DNA from 4 places in the Peribacillus sp. CSMR9 genome. Region 4 is predicted to be linked to each of the others. Evidence: riboswitches for the same ligand, from Rfam matches in the RefSeq annotation. Region 4 holds a riboswitch; each other region holds the start of a gene.

Region 1 (5,913 bases), on a different contig from region 4:
TATCCAGCCCATACTGCACCGACCAACGAAGGTGAATAACCGATGAACCATTGATCTTTAACCCCTGATATTCCTTCGATGGGAACTTGTGTTGAACCTGTTTTACCTGCTATTTCATAACCCGATACAGCTGCGTTTTTCCCTGTGCCATATTCCACTGTACCAAGCAACATGGAATTCATTTTATCGACGACGCCTTTAGAGGTTACTTTGGTGCTTTCCTTTTTCCAGGCGGCTACCTCTTTTCCATCATTATTTTCTATTTTTACAATGGCATGGGTTTCCATACGTTCCCCGCTGTTGGCGAATGCTGAAAAGGCTCCTGCCATCTGCAGCGGGGACACACCTTTCTTCATCCCTCCTAAAGCAAGCGACAGATTTCGATCATCCTTTTCATAAGGAATCCCAAACCGTTTAAGAGAATCCAGCCCCTTATCGATGCCAATCTCATTCAAAAGCCAAACCGTTGGTACATTCAAGGAATTCATCACCGCTTCATACATGGGTACTTCTCCTTTATATACACCGCTCAGGTTTGTTGGCTCATATTCCCCAAAGCTCATTTTTTCATCCTTCAAAGGGGCAGTGATACCGTATCCCTCTTCAACCGCTGGAGTATAAACGACAAGTGGTTTAATGGATGAACCTGGAGATCTTGTCAGCTGGGTTGCCCGGTTATATCCCATAAATTGATGCTTTCCTCTCCCACCGACAATTGCCCTTATCCCTCCTGTTTTAGGATCAAGGAGGACTGATCCACTTTGAACCATTTCTCCTGTACTCGTTCCAACTGGAAAATTGGCTTCATTCGCATACACGGATTCTGTAGCCTGCTGCATGGATTGGTCCAGTGTCGTGTATATTTTATAGCCCTTTGAAAGCAGGTCCTCAAGCTCTATTCCATATTTGCTCGATGCTTCCGATAAAACATGATCGACATAATAAGGGTACTTCCCTTTTAATGGATCGGTTTCCTTCTCCCCCATGAGAAGTGTCACTGTATCTTTTTTTGCAGCCGCTGCTTCATCTTTCGTCAAATAACCATGTTCCGCCATTTTAGAAAGAACCAAATTACGCCGCTTCACTGCCCCGTCTAAGTTCTTATATGGATCAAGTTTGGATGGCAAGTTAATGACACCTGCCAGCAAGGCTCCCTCGGCAACGGTCAATTCAGAGACCTCTTTGGAAAAATAAATATTTGCGGCCTTTTTAATTCCCCATGCCCCATGGCCAAAATAAACTTGATTCAAATACATATCCAGAATTTCATCTTTTGTATATTTATCTTCAACTTCCTGGGCCAGAAAAAACTCTTCAATCTTCCTCTTCAGTGTTCGATTCGACTCCAGCATCGTAATCTTCACAAGCTGCTGGGTAAGCGTGCTCCCTCCTTCAACAACACTTCCGGCCTTCGCATTTTTAATCAGCGCTCGCAAAATCCCTTGATAATCTATGCCGTGATGTTCATAAAAACGGTGATCCTCAATGGAAACCACCGCTTGTTTCATATGTTCCGGTATTTCATCTATCGAAACACCTTCGGATTTATTTGCCGTGATCGTGCTGGCAAGATTTCCATCCCGATCATAGATTCCTGTTGGTTGCTGAAGAATATTTTGAAGATGGCTTATATCTGCACCCTGTCTGAAATAAAAAAGTGAACCGGCGCCTAAAACCACAATCACCAATATAATAATTAGACCTAATTTCACTAACCCTCTCATTTGTACCCCCATTTTCCAATCTGCGACATGTTTCATTAAAAATATTTTACCCCTTTTATTAAAGAAAACTCGTCGATTGACTAAAAGGCCTAAGCTAAGTCGCCTTTTCTTTAGCACTATACCCGGGTATCGGTTTCCTTGCCGATGATACCCCCTTCACCGAATGAAAAATAAGCCCGCCAATTGAAGGACCAGGATTTCATCCTACCATTTTTAATAATGGCCGTATCTATCCTTTACCCGTATTTTGCGATCTATATACCGATTAATGGCGTGAAACCCTTAAAAAGTGGGTATAACACTTTAAAGACTTATAAAAGGGGAGAGATGGTATGAAAAAAAATTTAAAACATATTGTCGTCGCTTTTGATGGAAATGAAGAAAGTAAACGTGCCGTGGAATATGGAGCAACATTGAAAAAGGCCTTTCCTGAGGCCGAGCTGACCGTAGTTCATGTCCTATTTGATAAGGTTGAGCAGCGTATCATGGGAAACGCCTCGGCGCCGGGGTTTGTACCGGCTGCTGGATTTTATGTGGATCCCGTCCAGACACATCCCGTCGTTGAAGTCGAACAACCAGAAATTCAAATGGTCAATGACACCCCTTCCGCCGTTGAGAGTAGTGTTCAGAACGCAGAAAGTAATACGTTGAGATTGCTAAGTGAATGTCAAGTCAAGGGGAAATTCGAGATATTGGAAGGACATGCACCAGATAGCGTATGTGAATATGCGGCAAGAACTGCTGCCGACCTCATCGTTGTAGGCAATAGCGCTAAAAGCGGTTTGGAAAAATTCTTTCTTGGCAGTACAAGCAGCTCCATTGCGAAAAACGCACCCTGTTCGGTATTCATTGCAAAATGAGGATTGAGCCGTTTCGCCCTGTAAGACTCAATTTGCTTAATCTCCGAAAAAAGCCGAATTCTTTATAGAATCCGGCTTTTTTTGTTAATAGGCTTTTTTCAGTAATACACTTGAAGCAGCCGAATATAACATCATCACCACAAGGGCCGATAATATAAAACTGATCAGCATATAAGTCCCATTATAAATGAATGAATAAATCACTACTGGCTGACCTTTTGGAGCTGCAGAGCCAAAAAACACGATTCCGGATATGAAATGACACAGAAACCTCAGAAAACTGCCCAAAAACATGCCGCCAATCCCATACCACTTCGCTTTGGAACGCTTTTCCTCTTTATAGCTATTTACAAACTTATTCATGAATACACCGGATATCCCGACAACCGTAAAGGCAAGATAATAATCAATGAAGCCTTGAATCGGCGTGCTGATCCATGCTGTACCACTGACGATCTGCAAAAGCCCAAGTAACAATCCGGTTAACATACCACCTTTGATGCCCCACCGATATGCCATCAGAAAAATCGGTACCATGGCTATTGAAATCGAGCCTCCTTGCGGCCAGATTCTTGAAAAAATGAATCCAGAAACCAAATCCAGTAATAAAGCCAGTGAAGCAAAAATGGCAACCTCTGTCATGAATAACGTTTTATTTTTCATCATGTCTCTCCCTTCTCCAAAAATGAAAAGTGTCCATGAGTTCCCTCCCTGCCAGATTTTGCACAAACAAAAAAGCAACACCGGGGCGGTAGTGGATGCCCAGTATTGCTTGTATCCAAAACCACATCCCTACGCTAGTGTTAACTATCAGGTTCATAGGGTCTGAACTCAACCGTTCACTCTCAGCCTTTTGGCTCCCCTTGTGGAAGTATTTAATTTTCGATCCTCGGTTAGAATATACTACTAGTTTCTATAAAAGACAACTTAAAGAAAATGTCATATCATAAAAACTTACCACTCCCATATTTATGGAGGTATCCTTTCTTTTAACCAACTTCAATACACCTGCAATTAACCAGGTTAGATGGCTAAATGCAACAACTTTTCTATAGACTCACTAAGGTTTGTTTTGATATCTTTTAATTTACACTGGGGAGGGATTAGACATGGATAAACATTCGATTTCAGCTGAAAAAGGCGCCTACATAAGCATTGCCGCTTACATATTCTTGTCTGCTCTTAAATTGTCATTCGGTTATTTCGGTGATTCTAAAGGGCTTTGGGCAGATGGTTTAAATAATACGACCGACATCATCGCTTCCATAGCCGTATTGATTGGTTTGAAAATTTCGAAGAGACCTCCTGATGATAATCATTCATATGGTCATTTACGGGCGGAAACCATAGCCTCGCTGGTAGCTGCCTTCATCATGATTACCGTGGGCATCCAGGTTGTTTACAGTGCTATAGAATCCTTCTTCCAGCAAGATTCAACAACCGTTCCAAATATGCTGACCGGTTATGTCGCTCTTTTCTCTGCAATCTTCATGTACGGAATCTCCCGTTATAACTTAGCGTTAAGTAAAAAGATCAACAGCTCTTCCATCTACGCCGTTGCACAGGATAATCGTTCCGATGCCCTTGTCAGTGTTGGTGCTTTTATAGGAATCATCGGTACTAAGATGGGAATCCCTTGGCTGGATGCGATAGCTGCTGCTGTAGTAGGGATCATCATCTGCAAAACGGCCTGGGATATCTTCCGTGATGCATCCATCTCTTTAACCGATGGTTTCGACGAGCAGCTCCTGCAAAAGATCGGACAAACCATTATACTGACAGAAGGTGTTAAGGACATGAGTGAAATTAAAGCCCGTATGCACGGAAGTGAAATCCTGCTCGAAACTACCGTACATGTTAACCCTCTTTTGACCGTCATCCAAGGTCACGATATTACGGTTAAAATCGAAGAGAATCTTTTGAAGGAATATAACATCCAGCATGTGATCGTTCACATTGAACCATATGCATTTAATAAAAAAGGTAACCGTCATTAACTTTGCGGATACCTTTTTTTATTATTAAATCCTGCAATTCCTTTAATAAAACTGTGTCAAAAAAAGGTATTTATCGATTAATTGCCGAATATTTATCCAATTGACACATGTGTAAAAAACATTAATCTGTTATCATAAAAGCAAAATAATTATTTTAATATTTTGTATTTTATTCAAATAAATTAATTTCTGGGTCGAAAGTAAAATTCATTTTCCTACAGTATGGAGGGCAAAATGGTATCTAATCGAGAAATGACCATTCACTTTTTATCTTCTCAAAAAAACAGCATCATTTCCAAATGGAAAGATCAGTTGCTCCATTTATCGGACGGATATATGGGGTATTTTAAAGGAGAAGTGGAAAATATTTTCAATCTGCTAATGGATCAGCTTGGGAAATCGGATACTGACATAGACGATGTACTGAAGGTCGTAGGTGAAAAAATTGCGTGTGATCGAGTTAATAAACAATTGGATATGGAAAATTTCTTTTCCACTGCAACCATTGGCAGATCCACCATCGTTGAGCACGTTTTGAATTCCGAGGCAACGAAAGAAGAAGTATCCGATTTAATTAAGCAAATAAACGTTTACTTCGATAAACTAATTCATTTTGCATTATCCTGTTATACCGAATTGAAAACGATGGAACTTAAAGAACGCTATCAATTCATTAGCCCAAACCATAAAGACCGTTTGACGCTCCTTGGCCAAATGACCTCAAGCTTCGTCCATGAATTCCGAAATCCACTGACTTCCATAATGGGATTCATACAATTGTTACAGGCAGAGCAACCGCAGATAAAATATCTTGATATCATTTCAAAGGAATTGGATCAGCTCAATTACCGGATCACTCAATTTCTTAATATTTCCAAAAAAGAAACTTCAGAAGCACAAACTGATCTATTTTCGATTGCTCAGCTAGTGAATGAGGTAATCGAATTTTTATATCCCAGCATTTTGGAAGTAAATGCTTCGATAACATGTAATATTGCCGATGATGCCGTCATTTCCGGTTCTAAAGAAGAGTTTCGCCAAGTTTTACTTAATATCATTTTAAATGCTCTTGATGTGGTCGCCGGAATGCCATCCCCGTCCATTTATATATCAGGCTCTGAATCACCACCCGGCATTCTTACTTTAAACATTTCCAACAATGGGCCAAGAATACCGGACGAAGTCCTGCCGAATATTTTTGAACCATTCATCACCACAAAAAAAAGGGGAACGGGATTGGGACTATTCGTCTGTAAAGAAATCGTTTTAAAACATCAAGGAACCTTATCCTGCCACTCTACCGATTTCCTGACGACCTTTTCCATACAATTG
Region 2 (5,913 bases), on a different contig from region 4:
TAGTTAATCAATTTTTATCGCCATATCATAACCAACGTACAGATGAATGGGGTGGAAGTTTAACGAATCGAATGAGATTTTTAATGGAAATTTATCAGGAAATACGTAATCAAGTAGGCGAGAACTTCCCCATTGGTATCAAGTTAAATTCCACTGATTTTCAACGAGGTGGTTTCACGGAAGAGGAATCGATGGAGGTTCTTCAGAGAATATCTGAAGTCGGTATTGATTTAATTGAAATTTCCGGGGGGAATTACGAAAATCCCAAGATGATGGGGGGCGAGGTGAAAGAAAGTACAAAGAAACGGGAAGCTTATTTCTTGGAATATGCTAATAAGGCGAGAAAATTAGTCTCTACACCATTAGTTGTTACAGGAGGGTTTCGTTCTCAAGAAGGTATGACTGAAGCTATAGCCAGTGGGACGATAGATATGGTTGGCTTAGCAAAACCATTTGCACTTGTACCCGATCTACCAAACCAAATCTTTGAGGGGAAATATGAAACGGTAAAGATTAAACCAATTAAGACAGGAATTACAAGTTTAGATAAAAAAGCGTCATCTATGTTAGAGCTAGGTTGGTATGAGCAGCAATTAGCACGAATAGGCAAATCAAAACTTCCTAAACCTAATTATAGTGTTTGGTTGTCCCTACTTCACAATATTTCTAAGAATGGACTTTCAGTGTTTAAAAAAAGAAGAGCATAAGAGTATCTACTTCATGTCAATGAAATCTTTTGAGAAAACTGTTTGCGTTATTATTTTTCACTTTACTAGAATGTTCGTTCTTTAATGTTGGGCGAGGCTGGCAACTTTTCTTGAGTACGGTCCGACCAGAGGATTCTGCTGTATGGCTAAACACCATCCATAGTCACAATCAGGGGTTAGAAAACGCTGCAAAACGGTTTAAAGTTTTACACTAAAAACAGAGGTGGATTGCAAAATGAGAAAAACTGTACTTATCACTGGAGTGTCGGGTGGGATTGGCCAAGAGTTGGCGGATCGTTTCGCCAAAGATGGACATGATATAGTGCTGGTGGCGCGGAGCGAGGGTAAACTTTTGGAACTAGCGAAGGAATATCGGAATAAATATGGCATCCAAACGACAGTCATCGCCAAGGATGTCGCATCACCCGGCGTACCGGAGGAGATTGTCGCGGAGCTTAAGGAGAAGGGGGTTGTCGTCGACTATCTTGTCAATAATGCCGGCTTCGGTTTGTACGGGACATTCTTGGAAACGAAGTTGGAGCAAGAGACGAATATGATTGATGTCAATATCAAGGCTCTGACTGTTATGACGAAGTTGTTCTTGCCAGATATGGTCAAACGGGGCCAAGGGGGCATTATGAATGTTGCTTCGTTGGTGGGTTTTTTCCCGGGACCTATGATGTCGGTTTACTACGCGACGAAGGCGTACGTGCTGTCGTTCACCGAGGCTCTCGAGAACGAGGTGAGCGGCACGGGTGTTACTGTGACGGCACTATGTCCGGGGCTGACGTCAACCGGATTCGTCGATCGTTCGGGTATGGGCGCCTCGAAGCTGTTCCAGAGTGGGGCCATCATGGAGGCCGGGCAGGTGGCTGAGGAAGGGTACCGAGGCTTCTTGCGCGGGAAGACGCTCGTGATGCCAGGGGCTCGCAACCGGTTCGTGGCGTTCATTCCGCGATTAATGCCGCGCAAGATGGTGACACGTATGGTCAGATCCATGCAGGACAGAACGGGGGATTGACCTTATGGAGGGCGGCCAGGATTGGCTGTTGATTACGGCCTGACAACCCAGGCAAGGGCTCCCAACTTATCCGAACGATGCTCTCAGCAAAGAACGCAATTACTAATCTGTTGCGGATATATTCTACAACACTATTTCAATTATTTGGAGGTCAATTATGAATTATTCTCAATCTATTCAAAACTTGTTTAAACCATTCGCATTCGGAAATACGACGCTGGCAAATCGTATAGTGATGGCACCGATGACGAGACAATTTTCTCCTGAAGGAGTGCCTGGTCCGGATGTGGCCGCCTATTATCGCCGCAGGGCTGAAAATGGCGTTGGACTTATCGTGACAGAAGGTACGGTGATTAATCATTCGGATTCGTCCAATCAAGCCAATGTACCGCATTTCTATGGCGAAGCTGCATTAAACGGTTGGGCAAACGTCGTGGCTGCTGTACACGAAGTAGGCGGACGGATTATTCCGCAGATTTGGCATATGGGTGCGCAAGGGCATGTTGGCGATTATTCGGAATTGGATATCGCCGCAATCGTTCAAGCCTTTGCGCAGGCAGCATTCGAAGCCAAGCGGCTTGGGTTCGACGGCATTGAGCTTCACGGTGCGCATGGATATTTGATCGACCAATTCTTCTGGGAGAAAACGAACCCGCGTACCGACAGCTATGGCGGCGACATGGTTGCCCGCACCCGCTTCGCGGTTGAGGTCATCGAAGCTTGCCGCCGTGCCGTCGGACCGGAATTCCCGATTGTGCTGCGGTTCTCGCAATGGAAGCAGACGGATTTTACAGCGAAACTGGCAGCAACGCCGGCGCTGCTGGAACGGTTCCTGACGCCACTTTCCGATGCGGGCGTCGATATTTTCCACTGCTCGACCCGCCGTTTCTGGGAGCCTGAGTTCGAAGGCTCCAATCTGAATCTCGCCGGATGGACAAAAAAGCTGACGGGTAAACCGACGATTACGGTTGGATCAGTCGGTCTGGATAACGATTTTACGAGTCACTTTACGGAAGGAAAGAGTGCCAAAAATACCAAGATCGACGGGTTAATCGAAAGGCTTGAGCGTGAAGAATTTGATCTGGTAGCCGTGGGTCGGGCATTAATGGTTGATCCTGCTTGGGTAAACAAGATTCGTGACGGCCGAACAGCAGAATTGGTTCCCTTTACATCTGAGTCAGTGAGAACACTTCATTAAGCCTCCGTTTGATTAGTTAACACAAGATACATTCTGGAGTTTATGGATAAAAGTGCTATACGATTGCCGCACAGCTAAGCATATGGAGATTTATGACAGCGATAAAGTTGTAGGGATTGTAGACGAAAACTATGAATTCAAATTAAGAGATCCAATCTATCCAATACTTTGATGCATAATACTTTGTTATGTCTGTCTTTAAAAAAAAGAGGATAAGAGTATCTTATTATTCCATAGAGAATGGGGGGGCTGGGGCATCCTCTTTTCTTCATCCTTAACGTATTAGAAGATTGAAAGACTAGTAATCCAAAAGATTAATAATGAACATCTTTGATTGAAAACTTTTCTAATACGTTTGACAATTGGATTTATCGTGTTAATATAAAGGCAAATGAAATATATATACAATTTGTACCACTAGGGGTGCTTTATAGGTAAAAACTGATTTTACCTGAGAAGCTGAGATTAAAGTATGACTTTAAGACCCTTAGAACCTGATCTGGTTTATACCAGCGTAGGGAAGTGGGGTCTGGGACAATACGTTTCTGTATTATTTCAAGTACAACCACTTTCTTTACGTTAAAGAAAGTGGTTTTTTATTTGCAAAAAAAAGGGGTTATAAAAGGCTTTTATCCGTATCATTCATAAAAAAATAGAATTTGGAGGTAATGGACATGAAGTTTTCAGAGGAAATCCGCCAGGAAGTTGATCATATTTGGGAAGCTAGCTTTAATCACCCGTTTGTTGCAGGAATAGGAGATGGCACATTGCCAATAGAGTGTTTTCGTTTTTATGTCAAGCAGGATGCCTATTATTTATCTCATTTTGCTAGAGTTCAAGCTTTAGGAGCAGTCAAGGCTACAGATTTACATACAACAAGCAGGCTTGCCGGCCACGCACAGGGAACATATGAAGCGGAGTTGAAGCTTCATGAAAATTTTTCTGAGAGATTAGGCATCACCAAAGAAGAACGGGAAAATTTCAAACCTGCCCCGACTGCCTATGCTTACACTTCCCATATGTATCGTGCGGCATATTCTGGACATTTAGGTGACGTTATTGCGGCTATCTTGCCATGTTATTGGCTGTATTATGAAATAGGTGAAAAGCTGCAAGAGTGTAAACCGGAAGAGCCGATTTATCAAGAATGGATAGCGGCTTACGGTGGAGAGTGGTTCCGCTCTTTGGTAGAAGAACAAATTGCGAGGCTTGATAAGATTGCTGAAAAGGTAACAGATGAAGATAAGGAAAGAATGAAGGAGCATTTTATCCTTAGCAGCCAATATGAGTACTCATTTTGGGAAATGGCTTATCGTTTAGAGACATGGCCTATGCATAAGGAAACACTAGAAGTATAAAGGAGATTGAAACATGAAAAAAGGATTGAAATTAACGGATATATTAGTCACGATCGTGATTGCCGTAGCATTTGGAATCGTTTATATCCTTTGGGGTTCGATTTATTATTCCGTTAAACCATTAGGATTACATCTAGATCAACTTATTTATGGAATGTGGTTTATAGCTGGCCCCGTCGCCTTTTTGATTTTACGGAAACCGGGTGTGGCACTTCTGGCAGAGATAGCTGCAGCTTCAGGTGAATTCTTTCTAGGTTCACCATGGGGGCTGTCCGTACTCTTATATGGGGTGGTCCAAGGTTTGTTCGCTGAACTGGTATTCATGGCGTTCAAATATAAAAAATTCAATATGCCGGTGGCCGTTTTAGCTGCGATAGCTTCCTGCCTTGCATCAGTATTAATGGATTTTGCCTACGGGGAAATAGGTGCTCTCACTCTTTGGAATTTATCGTTATTCATGATAGCGAGGTTTGTGGGTTCCATATTCTTTGCAGGTGTAACTGCTTATTATCTAGTTAAAGTCCTGGAAGCAACAGGAGTAACTAATCTAGTTCGTCCAGTTTCAAGTAAAGATTATGCAGAACTGGACCAAAAGTAGAGGTTGATGGCCATGAAACCAATCGTTTCTGTTGAGAAGTTAAGAATGAAATTTCCAGGTGATGGGTCTTTGATTTTCAAGGACCTATCAGTCTCGATTGATAAAGGTGAAAAAGTTCTATTGTTGGGACCATCAGGATGTGGTAAGTCGACTCTTTTGCAAGTGTTAAGCGGATTGATTCCGAATTCCATCGAAGTCCCGATGAAAGCGGAGAAATTGAAATGCGCTTCTTCATGGGGATATGTTTTTCAAGACCCTGATAGTCAGTTTTGCATGCCATTTGCCGATGAGGAAATTGCCTTCGTCCTTGAGAACCTTTCCGTCCCTAAAGAAGAAATGAATGAGAAAATCCAAAATCATATTCGTAAAGTAGGATTGAACCTAGGCCATACAAGTATAGAAACATTATCAGGCGGGATGAAACAGCGTCTGGCAATCGCTTCAGTATTGGCCCTTGAACCGGAAGTGATATTTTTAGATGAACCAACCGCCATGCTTGATCCGGAAGGAACTAAAGAAATCTGGGATTTGTTGAAGGAAGTCGGTCGAGACAAAACGGTAATTATCGTCGAGCATAAAATTGACCATGTTTTAGAATTCATCGAACGAATCGTGCTTTTTAACGGTGAAGGTGAAATTATAGCTGATGGTCCAAGAGATACCATCCTTTCACTATATAAAAAGGAAATGAAAGAACATGGAATTTGGTTCCCTGGTGTTTGGGATGAATATATACAAGAGAATGCCCCCATTCGGGAACAACAATTTGCAGACGGTTCACCCCTAATGCATGTGCAAGGCTTTAGCGGTTTTCGGAATAAAGAGGAAAAAATCAAGGTTGAAGGATTGATGGTCCATTCAGGGGAATGGATTGTAATCAGGGGAGAAAATGGCGCGGGAAAGAGTACTCTTTTGCATGCACTGATGCAGTTCATAAAAACGAATGGTACGTATGAATTAATGGGAGCCCCTATTAAAAGGATGAAAAATCTAACCGATCATATGACGTTTGTCTTTCAAAATCCTGAGTT
Region 3 (5,913 bases), on a different contig from region 4:
AGCTTTTCATCCTGGTTGAATTTCACTTTATACGAAATACTGTAACTATACTGGCAAGTGTATGGGGATTCTTTGCACCATTCCTCATTTTTATCTTTTTCCCTATCCTTTTTTGCTTGTAGATAAAAGGAATAGGCATCCTTGGCATGCTTAGTTAACACCTGATTAATTTTATCCTGAGCTGCTTTACTTTTTAGTCCTGATACTTGCGGATACGACAAGTCACTAATATTTTTATACTTTTTCTTGGTTATCTTCACATTGCTGAATTTTAAATATTTAGTAGATACATAGGCTTCTTTTCCATTGTACCGAATTTCCGACCAGCCGGATTTTGTTTTCGAATAAACGGTTACGGCTTTCCCTTTCTCCAACGATCCTACTTTTTTATAGCTGGTGCCGGGACCACTTCTAACAGATAAAGGGGAATTCTTCGTGTTTACCGTTGCGTTTTCTGTAGTGGCTGCGGAGACAGAGTCGATTTTTATCAGTAAAAAAGAGATACATGTAAAAGTTAATGCGACAGCAAGGAAAATCTTAGTGAAATTCTTGGATAGCATTCAATTACCACCTTTGTATAATTTTTACATTATCTATTATATAAGTTGGTGGATCAAATAGAAAGTTAATTTTATAATTCAAAAGCTAAAGAGGAGAAAAAAATGAAAATTGGTTTGGTACGGCATTTTAAGGTGGCACATGAATTCCCTACTGGGAAATCTGTGACGGCGGATGATATGAAGCAATGGTTTGTGGACTATGATGCAGCGGATATTATTTATGGAACGACTTTACTTGGCGTGGAGGAATGGCAGGAATGTTATTGCAGTGATATGTCGAGAGCTGTCAAGACAGCGGAACATATTTATCCAGGTACGGTTCATCGGATGGAGGAGCTGCGGGAAATACCTTCTCCCCCTCTCAAAGGGAAGGTGAAGCTGCCGTTCATCCTTTGGGCCATCTGGATTCGCTGCTGCTCGCTGTTCAACAAGGAGACAAGGGCGGAAATTAAGATCGCCGAACGAAGGATCAATAAAGTATTGGATGAAGTTTTTGCAAAGGGGGAAAGGGATGTTCTGATCGTGAGTCATGCCGCCCTTATGGTTTATATGAGGAAAGAGCTGATCCGACGGGGGTTCACCGGTCCAAAATTCAAGATTGCCGGTAATGGAAAGCTGTATGTATTCGAAAGATGATAAGTCAAAAATATAGGGTTTCCCGCCATAGAAGGTAAGTCTGGTATATTGAACATTTTGCTTAAGAAAGATGCAGGCCTTTTCCGATTAGTTATTCTTTTTCCGTTGGTTGTGGTTTATTATTGTAATAGTGTAATTTTTACGAATTCAATAATAGGGAAAGAGGTTGGACAATTTGGTGAAGGCAGTTTTTTTTGATTTAGATGATACATTACTATGGGATCAGAAAAGTGTAAAAGAGGCTTTTGTGGCCACATGTGAAGTGGCTAAGGAGAAATATGATTTAAATGTCGACGAGTTTGAAGAAGCGGTTCGGAAGGAAGCGCGTGAGCTTTATTCTTCTTACGATACTTATGGATTTACACAAATGATCGGAATCAACCCATTTGAAGGACTGTGGGGAAATTTTCAGGATGATCATGATGAATTCCGGAAGATGGCCGTGATTGCACCAAATTATCGGAAAGAAGCATGGACGAGAGGCTTGAAGGCATTAGGGATCGATGACCCGGCATTTGGGCTGGAACTGGCAGAACGTTTCCCTGCAGAGAGACGTAAAAAGCCATTTATTTATGAAGAATCATTCCGTGTGTTAGATGAATTAAAAGGGAAGTACAAAATGCTATTGTTGACAAACGGTTCTCCTGAACTCCAAAATACTAAACTTGAAATTACACCTGAACTAGTTCCTTATTTCGATCAAATCGTCATTTCTGGAGCTTTTGGACGAGGTAAACCGGATGCCTCCATTTTTGAGCATGCTTTGGAGATCATGGAGCTTGATAAGGATGAAGTATTGATGGTCGGCGATAATTTAATGACGGATATCCTTGGAGCATCACGGGTAGGTATAAAGTCGGTTTGGGTAAATCGCCATGATAAGGAACGGAATGAAGTGCTTCCAACCTATGAAATCAAGCATTTAGAGGGGCTTTTCCCAATCCTTGAGAGCCTGGAAAATTAATTGGTGATCCTTCTCCAAGTAACGAATTTGGAGAGGATGACCTAAAGTATTAGGACTTTCAAATTATATACAGAATGAAAAGGGTGATATATAGTTACCCTGTAATCAATTAAATTATTCAGACTAGGGGTGTCCAATAACAGTTGGGCTGAGAGAGAAGTGCTTATGCTTCTTAACCCTCAGGACCTGATCTGGTTCATACCAGCGTGGGGAAGTTAGAATCTACTAAACAATGACATTTCATTTGGTCATTTCTGTAGTCATACTAACGTTAGCCGGGTCTTAAATATGAGATCCGGTTTTTTCGTGCGAAATGGATTGGATTTTGTCCTTTTTAAATGAACTTAAAAAGGAGAAATGAAATCATGATGAGTAATTCAGTAAATGACATGAACGTTTCAATTATGTCCAGTTTTGCCGGGAGTAAAAAAGTGTATGTTGAGGGATCTAGACCTGATATTAAAGTACCTATGCGTGAAATTAAACTAAGTCCCACTACAGGTGCATTCGGCGAAGAGGAGAATCCGCCTTTGCGGGTTTATGACACAAGCGGTTCATATACGGATTCAGAATATCCCATTGATATTCATAAAGGCCTTGCCCCGATTAGACGCAATTGGGTCTTGGAACGTGAAGACGTTGAAGAGTATGAAGGACGTGAAATAAAACCCGAAGATAATGGATATAAAAAAGTGGAGTCACAATCCAAAGCTGAAATTTTTCCGGGATTGAAAAGAAAGCCATTGCGCGCAATGAAAGGGAAAAACGTAACCCAGCTTCATTATGCCCGTAAAGGTATCATCACCCCAGAAATGGAGTTCATTTCAATCAGGGAAAATGTTGCCCCTGAGTTTGTAAGAGAAGAGGTAGCTAGCGGAAGGGCGATCATTCCGGCAAATATTAACCATCCTGAAAGTGAGCCAATGATCATCGGACGTAATTTTCATGTGAAAATAAATGCGAATATAGGAAACTCAGCTGTTAGTTCATCGATCGAAGATGAAGTGGAGAAAATGACTTGGGCTACACGTTGGGGAGCCGACAACATAATGGATTTATCCACCGGAAAGAATATTCACACGACCCGGGAATGGATTATCAGGAATTCACCAGTGCCAGTTGGGACGGTTCCGATATATCAAGCATTGGAAAAAGTGAATGGAGTCGCGGAAGATTTAAATTGGGAAGTTTTTCGGGATACATTAATCGAGCAGGCCGAGCAAGGTGTCGATTACTTTACCATACACGCTGGTGTGCTTTTGCGGTACATCCCTTTAACAGCAAAACGAGTTACGGGTATTGTTTCACGAGGGGGGTCCATCATGGCACAATGGTGCTTGGCCCACCACCAAGAAAGCTTCCTCTATACTCACTTTGAAGAGATTTGTGAAATCATGAAGGCATATGATGTTTCATTTTCATTAGGTGACGGCCTCCGTCCTGGATCCATTGCAGATGCAAACGATGAGGCGCAATTTGCTGAATTGGAAACACTGGGGGAACTGACGAAGATTGCTTGGAAGCACGATGTTCAAGTCATGGTGGAAGGACCCGGTCACGTACCGATGCATTTGATTAAAGAAAATATGGATAAGCAGCTGGAAGTCTGTCAAGAAGCTCCATTCTATACCTTAGGACCTTTAACAACGGATATAGCTCCTGGATACGATCATATTACTTCTGCGATTGGTGCTGCAATGATTGGATGGTTTGGAACTGCCATGCTATGTTATGTGACACCGAAAGAGCATTTGGGACTTCCGAATAAAGAGGATGTTCGAGTAGGGGTCATTACTTATAAAATTGCAGCCCACGCAGCTGACCTTGCAAAGGGCCATAAGGATGCACAAAAACGGGATGATGCCCTTTCGAAGGCTAGATTCGAATTTCGTTGGAGAGATCAGTTCAATCTTTCTCTCGACCCTGAAAGGGCGGTTGAATATCACGACGAAACTCTTCCGGCTGAAGGTGCCAAAACAGCCCATTTCTGTTCAATGTGCGGACCTAAATTCTGCAGTATGAGAATCTCCCAGGACATCCGTGATTTGGCAAAAGAAAAGGGCCTGGGTTTTGAGTCGGTAATCGATGAAGGGCTTAAAGAAAAAGCGAATGAATTTAGGAAAACGGACGGAGAAATCTATCAATGATTCGGACGAGAGGGAGAATTCGATGAATCGGGTAATCCAGATAAAAGTTGAAATGAAACAGTTGGAAACTCAATTGGAACAGCTAAAAAGAGAGCTGAACATTTTTCGGGAGAATTGTAATCATGAATTTGTAAAAAATGATTATAGTCAACAATGTACAAAGTGCTACTTAATCGAAAGTCTGCAATGGTAGTGATTCCTTAATCGTCCTTTCGTTATCGGAATTAATCCCTTAATCATGTGGGGCATTCAATCATAAAGTCAACATGATTAAGGGATATTTCATTACAAACTTGTTTTATTAATATGAAGAGGGGGAGGGACCAGCCATCCTTTTTCCTTATTTAATCTTAGGAAATCAGCACCCAATGCTGCTTTTTTTGCATGGAATTGTGCGAACATCACTGCGATATCTTCGCGGATGCATTGACCCATGATCTGGCTGCAAGCAACTAATCCTGCATTAATATCGATTGATACTGAAGCAGAGATTTCAGGATCTTGAAACGTGCCCCAACGGGAATATCCTCTAAATTAGCTTTAGGCCTTTCAGGTGGTGATGGAGGCAGTCCTACGTTATTTTCTTTTAATAATAATTCAATTTGGTCATTTTCCTGTTTCCCTTGATTTATCACTTCTACAAGTAATTTATGCAGGTCCTTGTCACCAGTGTGATTGAGCATTGTTTGATGACATGCAATTAACCCTTTTGTTGTTGTTAGAAATGCCCATGTACCAAATACCTCTCCGTAATGCATAGGCTCTTCTTTTGGGTTTCCGCTTAAAATTCCCATAACCATCCTCCTTGAACTATTTTACGCATTTAAGTTACCCTGTACTAATCCATGAATCCATGAGTTAATGTTTGGAAATGTTAGAGGGTAATTTAGCCTTTTATTCCTTGTAGCCATTCTTGATAACATTCATCACAGAGCATTTCATTTCTATCCGTGTCAGTAACTTGAAATGTTACGACATGGATTTTTTTTTCTTCCGTGTCATCAGTACAATAGAAGCATTTATGAGTCATTTGAAATCCTCCCATACATATAAAGTGTTTATAGTTTAGAACATCACGGCTTTTTTTAAACAGACAACATGATGTAGGGCGGAAGAGTTTATTGAATAATCCTGTTGGTTTTTAACATACTAAGCTTGTTCACATCATTGATGAAACGAAACGAGGAGGGAAATAAAATGCAAAATCAAAATCAACAAGGTCAAGTACACCAGAACATGCAAACGGGTGCTATTCCCCCACAAATGAATCACGGTGGTCACGAAGTATTCGATGTACATGAAGTGTTGTCGGGAGCGATTGGAACTTTAAACACTTACATGCTTTTGCGTCAGCATGCTCAGGATCAGGAATTGATGGACATTCTGGATCGTCAATATCAGTTCATCCAAGATGAATATAATATTTCACTGGAGTGCTTCCAAACGGGCCAAGATCCTTCTAAACCAACCCAGAGCTACAAAATGAATCAAGGTAATGATTTTATATATGGATTGACACCAACCCAGCCAAAGAAACCTTTGCAATCCGTGTCGGAAATTACAGATGAGTGCATTGCAGGCTTGATGCTTGGAGCTGTTAAGTCTG
Region 4 (5,913 bases):
TTTGCCTTTATCAGTGTCGAAGTAATCTTATCAAGATGGTTGATATACTCCCGTTTACCCTCATCGATTTTTCGATCACTTATTTTCTTCAAGTCACCGCCGTTACTATTGATCAAGTCATTGGTTCCAATATAAACGATGAAAGTATCGGCTTTATCAAGTTTCGATTTAATGCGGTAATCATCAAGCTGATTCATGACCCCATCCGTTTCCTGACCTTTTATACCGTAATTCCAAAAACTCACTTTTTGTTCCGATTCCGGATTATTCAATTCATCCTCCAGACCTTCTACATATCCCTCCCCGTCCTTATCCCCTTTTCCATAGGTTAACGAATCTCCAAAAGCCATTACCCTTTGCACATCTTTCGACTCCGAGGCCTGAAATTTATATGCAGCAAAACAAATAACTAGTACAATAATTAACAAACCTGCTACTTTTTTCATTGGTTTCTCCTTTTGTCTATTTACTATGAAGTATTTCATCATTTTAAATACCCAAAAATCTGTAGTTTTAACCATACAAAAATGAATTGTCAGATAAATAGTAAAGAGTGTATGATAATATAAAACTTTCAATGGATTGGGCTTCATTCACCGGCCTTTATGTAAGCGGGATGATACCCTTTATTCTGGAGATTGAATATAAATGATAGATAGGAGTTTAAATGATGGCAGAGCACATAGAGTTTAGGGAGGCAGCACTTTCGGATTTACCCAGAATCGTTGAAATATATAATTCGACAATTGCTTCAAGAATGGTCACGGCAGATACGGAACCTGTATCCGTACAATCGAGGGTTAAATGGTTTGAGGAACATCATTCAGAAAGTCGACCGCTATATATCATTACTATAGAAGGGCAAACTGCCGGATGGATGAGCTTTCAATCTTTCTATGGCCGGCCAGCTTATGATTCTACGGCCGAAATCAGCATTTATATCGATGATTATTTCCGGGGAAAAGGAATCGGACAAATTTCGATTCAAAAGGCAATTGAAGTGAGCCCTAAATTAGGGGTGAAGACTTTATTAGGTTTCATTTTTGCCCACAATATACCTAGCCTGAAGCTTTTTTCAAAATTCGGGTTTGAAAAATGGGCAAATTTGCCTCGAGTTGCAGAGCTCGATGGCATTGAAAGAGATTTGATTATACTTGGGAAACGTGTCGATCATTAAAATATTCATTTAAAAGCTATTGCCTTGAGCAGTAGCCTTTTTCAGATTAAACGAGGCCGAAATGGAGAATTTAGAAATACCTATATACTTTCTTAAGGGAAAAATATTCAGAATCTCTTTTATTTGTTAAAGCATTCAACAGCGTATCCAATTCTTGGCTTGCTTGAACAGTTAGAAGACTTGTTAAACCATAAATTGCCGCCAATTTGATCATTTCTTGTCTCTTCTCTTCTACTTTTTCTACAGTTACCTTCTGGCAAAGCATCAAGCCACCTCCCATTTATTCAATTTTTTTACACCTTCATCATAATGAAACTTATAGTTAAAATCAACTATTTATTTGAAATTAAATGTGTAATTTTACTGTTTAAATGTGACAAAAAGCCTATTTCATTTTCTAAATATGTATATATTGTGTCATCCCCTATATAAACATAAATAAAAAAAGCATCCACAAGTATTGACTGCGAATGCTTACATCATATCTCTTATCCCAAGATTATAGCCTATCGGATACTATGTCATCCATTCCGAAGGAGACTCGTTATTAGGTCTATTTATTACAATCTTATATTCATTTTCAAGTACTTTTAACGGGGCATCATAAAGGTGCCTTTCATCAGAGGTTTTGTATACTCCATTGGCCAATAACTCTTCAATAAGCATTGCCTTCCTCTGTTCAATCCTCTTAAATAATTCTGCCATGTAAATGGCTCCTTTCCTAGTCATCATAGAGCCGCTTCTAGTTGAGCTAAACTGTATTAACCGGTTTGATTTCACCAAATTATATATACCTTTTCTAGTATTCCACTAAACGTTATTCCGCAAAAATAAAAGCCTCTTCTAATTCAAGAAGAGGCTTACAGTGTCCGTACGGCTCTTCTTATCTTCCAAGCAAATGCTTGTTGGATTTAGCACAGTTCCCAAAATGGGTCTGCTGCCGAGGTTTCTTTGGGCCAAGTCCCTCCACCTCTCTGGATAAGAATTCAATATATAAATGATGTAGAAATGATTTTATCCCAATAAACATCAAAAGTCAATTACCTGGTTCTTCCTTTTCCACTTGCCATAAATGGGTTTCCCCTTTCAAATGTGGGTTGCATTTTCTTGTCTTTCTGATATGATGTCAGTAATTACATACAATTCACACCACTAGGGGAGTCTTTTTTTAGACTGAGATGGAATTAGTTCCGGACCCTTTGAACCTGAACCGGCTCATACCGGCGGAGGGAAGTGGATGATATCGTCCATTTGCAGACTTTATCCATCTACCCCGTTCCGTATTCAGGAGCGGGTTTTTTTATGGATGTAAATAGGGGATCTATTCTAAAGGAGGATGAACAATGGAGAATACTAAATTAGAAACCTTCAGTGAAAGACTTCATGGACGGGCAAAAGAAATTTGGAAAAGGAACCATTCACATCCCTTTGTCCAGGCAATTGGAAACGGCACGCTACCTGAAAAGAAATTTTCTTATTATTTGAAGCAGGACTATATCTATCTCATGGAATATTCCAAGCTTTTTGCTCTAGGTGTCATCAAAGCCCATAATATCGAAATCATGGCAAGGTTCTCCAGTATTTTAAACGAAACCCTTCAAGTGGAAATGGATATCCATCGGCAATATGCTTCGGAATTCGGAATCAGTACCAAGGAATTGGAAGATACAGAACCTACGCCTACCACTTTAGCCTATACGGGTTACATGCTAAATGCAGCTCAGCATGGGACTTTGGCAGACCTCATCGCTTGTCTCCTACCATGTGCTTGGGATTATTATGAAATCGGTTTGATATTAAAAAAACAAAATGGTGAAGCATTGGAAAACAACCGCTACGCAGATTGGATAAGGTCCTATTCATCTCCTGAATTCGGTGAGGCACACAAGTGGCTGATTGCTTTATTGGAAGAATTAACAAGAGGCATGCCTGAAAAGGAACTTCTGAGATTAGAAAAGCACTTTTTGGTGACTTCCCGATATGAATATTTATTCTGGGATATGGTTCAAAATGAACAGGATTGGCCACTGTAGGTATTGACATGATGATGAATCCAATCAAGAAAATGACGTTGACTGCCATGATCACGGGTATAACGACTCTGACCAGTTCATTTATTTTCATCCCTGTCGGATTTGCTAAAATCTTCCCTATACAGCATCTGGCAAATGTCCTGACAGCCGTTTTATTGGGACCTGCCTATTCGGTAACACAAGCTTTATTAGTTTCCATCATTAGAAACATGTCTGGTACCGGTTCAATTTTCGCCTTTCCTGGCAGCATGATAGGTGCACTATTGACTGCCGTCCTTTATCGAAAAACACAAAGCTTGAAATTCGCCTGTCTAGGGGAAGTGATTGGGACCGGCATTCTCGGATCCCTATCCTGTTATCCACTTGCACTCCTCCTATTGGGGGAAAAAGCTGCTCTTTTTGGTTTTTTACCAGCTTTTATGCTTAGTTCATTCGCAGGTGCGCTTTTAGCTTTCATATTACTTAAAATACTTCTAAAAAATAATTATATGAAGGGGATTTTTTATGAAAACAGCATTAACCATCGCAGGCTCTGATTCAGGGGGCGGTGCTGGAATACAAGCAGATTTAAAAACCTTTTCTGCACATGGTGTCTTTGGAATGTCTGCCATTACAGCCGTTACTGCACAAAACACAATGGAAGTGCGTTCAGTTCAGGCCATCGAAACAGCTATCATCTCGGATCAAATTGCTGCCATCTTTGAGGATATTCATGTCGATGCAGTAAAAATAGGAATGCTTGGATCAAAAGAAATAGTGAAAACAGTCGCTGCGTCCATTAAAACCTACTTACCTTCCATCGTTATCCTTGACCCAGTCATGATTTCAAAAAGCGGCCACCATTTGCTAGACGAAAAAGCTGTCACTGCCTTAAAAATGGAATTGCTTCCGCTTGCAACACTTGCAACCCCGAATGTACCAGAAGCGGAAGTCCTTACTGGCTTGTCGATTCGAACGAAACAAGATTTTTACAGGGCATGCATATCCATACATGAACTAGGTTCTAAAGCCGTTTTACTTAAAGGGGGCCATGCAGCAGGAAATCCAAACGATCTTTTTTATGATGGAACTGACTTCCAATGGATCAAGGGAGAACGCATTCATACACAAAACACACATGGTACAGGCTGTACCCTATCATCCGCCATTACATCCAACCTGGCAAATGGACTGCCATTGAAAGAGTCGATTGAACTGGCCAAGACCTATATTTCCGAAGCGATACGTAATAGCTTTTCAATCGGTAGGGGGCATGGACCTGTCCATCATTTTCATTCATTTTCAAAAAAAGAACGGAGTGACTTAATATGAATGTAGCTGCAGCCGATTTATTCGTGAAAGTACGAGAAAGAAAACCTCTCGTTCACCAAATCACCAACTTTGTTACGGTCAACGACTGTGCCAATGTCACCCTTGCCATCGGTGGCTCACCTGTAATGACATCGAGCCCCAGTGAAGTGGCGGATATGGTCAAATTAGCGAATGCATTGGTCCTGAATTTCGGTACGATTGATGATAAAGCCTTAGAAGCAATGGAGATTGCCGGCAGGACGGCAAATGCCCTGAATATCCCAGTCATTTTGGACCCGGTGGGAGTGGGTGCCACCTCCTATCGGACAGAGAAAGTCACAGAGCTTCTAAGTAAGGTTACTTTCCAAATCATTCGCGGAAATGCGAGTGAGATCCTTCGATTGATGGGGGGGGATATCGTTACACGCGGAGTGGATTCAGGGGAACTAGCGATTAGCAATGCAGAGCTGGCTGCACAAGCAGCAAATAAATTGAATAGTATCATCGTGGTCAGCGGGGCTAAGGATGCGGTCAGCGACGGAAAACATACGTCAATTATCGACAACGGGAATCTCCTTTTAACTAATGTTACTGGTACCGGATGCATGGCCACTGCTCTTATCGGCACCTTTTCCGGAGTCACGGACGATTTCTATTCTGCGGCAATTGCCGGTATCTCGACCATGAGCATTTCAGGGGACCTGGCAGCTGCAAAACTTCAAGAAGATGAAGGGACAGGAACGTTTCGAGTGCGATTAATGGATGCAATATCAAGAATGGATAAGGAAATATGGATGCATGAGGTGAAAATAAATGAAGAAGTCCCAAATTGATTTAAGTCTATATTTAGTTACGGAAGAGTCGATAGCAATAGAAGAATTGACCAAAATCATTGCAGAATCGGTTTCAGGAGGAGTTTCGATCGTACAACTTAGAGAGAAAAACAATTCCTCCCTCTCCTTTTATAAAAAGGCTTCTGCATTAAAACAGTTATTGAGCGAGCTGTCCATTCCCCTTATCATTAATGACCGGGTAGATATAGCACTCGCTGTTGAAGCGGACGGAATTCATATTGGGCAAGATGATCTTCCACTGCCTGTCATCAAACAAATGGTTCCTGACGATATGATTGTCGGTGTTTCAGTCTCCACACTTGAAGAAGCTCTCGAAGCCGAACAAAATGGAGCAGACTATATCGGAGTCGGTTCCGTTTTCCCTACGAAGACCAAACAAGATGCAACGCTAATGGCCATTGAAGATTTGGAGGAAATTTGCCGCAGCGTATCGATTCCTGCCGTAGCAATCGGGGGTATCACAGCCGATAACATTTCCTCACTTTCAGATAGCGGGCTATCCGGTACCGCGGTCGTTTCAGCAATCATGAATGCAGATAGTCCAAAGATTGCCTCCGAA

The links. A riboswitch is a leader RNA that binds a small molecule or an ion and turns the genes downstream of it on or off. The one in region 4 is predicted to bind thiamine pyrophosphate.
Region 1: it holds a riboswitch for thiamine pyrophosphate, as region 4 does, so the genes downstream of both, thiT (energy-coupled thiamine transporter ThiT) here and tenA (thiaminase II) in region 4, are expected to answer to the same signal.
Region 2: it holds a riboswitch for thiamine pyrophosphate, as region 4 does, so the genes downstream of both, tenA (thiaminase II) here and tenA (thiaminase II) in region 4, are expected to answer to the same signal.
Region 3: it holds a riboswitch for thiamine pyrophosphate, as region 4 does, so the genes downstream of both, thiC (phosphomethylpyrimidine synthase ThiC) here and tenA (thiaminase II) in region 4, are expected to answer to the same signal.

What each region holds. Positions count from the first base shown of each region.
Region 1 covers NZ_JAOPHO010000005.1:115,784-121,696, reverse strand. Annotated here, with positions in the region: gene N9I19_RS05675 (transglycosylase domain-containing protein) at 1-1,760, opposite strand, end outside; gene N9I19_RS05670 (universal stress protein) at 2,057-2,584, shown strand; gene thiT (energy-coupled thiamine transporter ThiT) at 2,669-3,250, opposite strand; TPP riboswitch at 3,357-3,458, opposite strand; gene N9I19_RS05660 (cation diffusion facilitator family transporter) at 3,694-4,581, shown strand; gene N9I19_RS05655 (histidine kinase N-terminal domain-containing protein) at 4,816-5,913, shown strand, end outside.
Region 2 covers NZ_JAOPHO010000014.1:60,479-66,391, forward strand. Annotated here, with positions in the region: gene N9I19_RS09615 (NADH:flavin oxidoreductase/NADH oxidase family protein) at 1-707, shown strand, start outside; gene N9I19_RS09620 (SDR family NAD(P)-dependent oxidoreductase) at 943-1,728, shown strand; gene N9I19_RS09625 (NADH:flavin oxidoreductase) at 1,886-2,926, shown strand; TPP riboswitch at 3,336-3,464, shown strand; gene tenA (thiaminase II) at 3,601-4,284, shown strand; gene N9I19_RS09640 (ECF transporter S component) at 4,298-4,882, shown strand; gene N9I19_RS09645 (ABC transporter ATP-binding protein) at 4,895-5,913, shown strand, end outside.
Region 3 covers NZ_JAOPHO010000016.1:52,260-58,172, reverse strand. Annotated here, with positions in the region: gene N9I19_RS10385 (PdaC/SigV domain-containing protein) at 1-560, opposite strand, end outside; gene N9I19_RS10380 (histidine phosphatase family protein) at 663-1,196, shown strand; gene N9I19_RS10375 (HAD family hydrolase) at 1,372-2,160, shown strand; TPP riboswitch at 2,276-2,390, shown strand; gene thiC (phosphomethylpyrimidine synthase ThiC) at 2,526-4,307, shown strand; partial or broken gene N9I19_RS10365 (DUF3231 family protein) at 4,593-5,101, opposite strand; gene N9I19_RS10360 (hypothetical protein) at 5,194-5,337, opposite strand; gene N9I19_RS10355 (spore coat protein) at 5,505-5,913, shown strand, end outside.
Region 4 covers NZ_JAOPHO010000001.1:109-6,021, reverse strand. Annotated here, with positions in the region: gene N9I19_RS00045 (DUF459 domain-containing protein) at 1-446, opposite strand, end outside; gene N9I19_RS00040 (GNAT family N-acetyltransferase) at 671-1,177, shown strand; gene N9I19_RS00035 (aspartyl-phosphate phosphatase Spo0E family protein) at 1,248-1,442, opposite strand; gene N9I19_RS00030 (Fur-regulated basic protein FbpA) at 1,694-1,882, opposite strand; SAM riboswitch class I at 2,058-2,162, opposite strand; TPP riboswitch at 2,322-2,426, shown strand; gene tenA (thiaminase II) at 2,521-3,210, shown strand; gene thiW (energy coupling factor transporter S component ThiW) at 3,225-3,746, shown strand; gene thiD (bifunctional hydroxymethylpyrimidine kinase/phosphomethylpyrimidine kinase) at 3,715-4,521, shown strand; gene thiM (hydroxyethylthiazole kinase) at 4,518-5,333, shown strand; gene thiE (thiamine phosphate synthase) at 5,314-5,913, shown strand, end outside.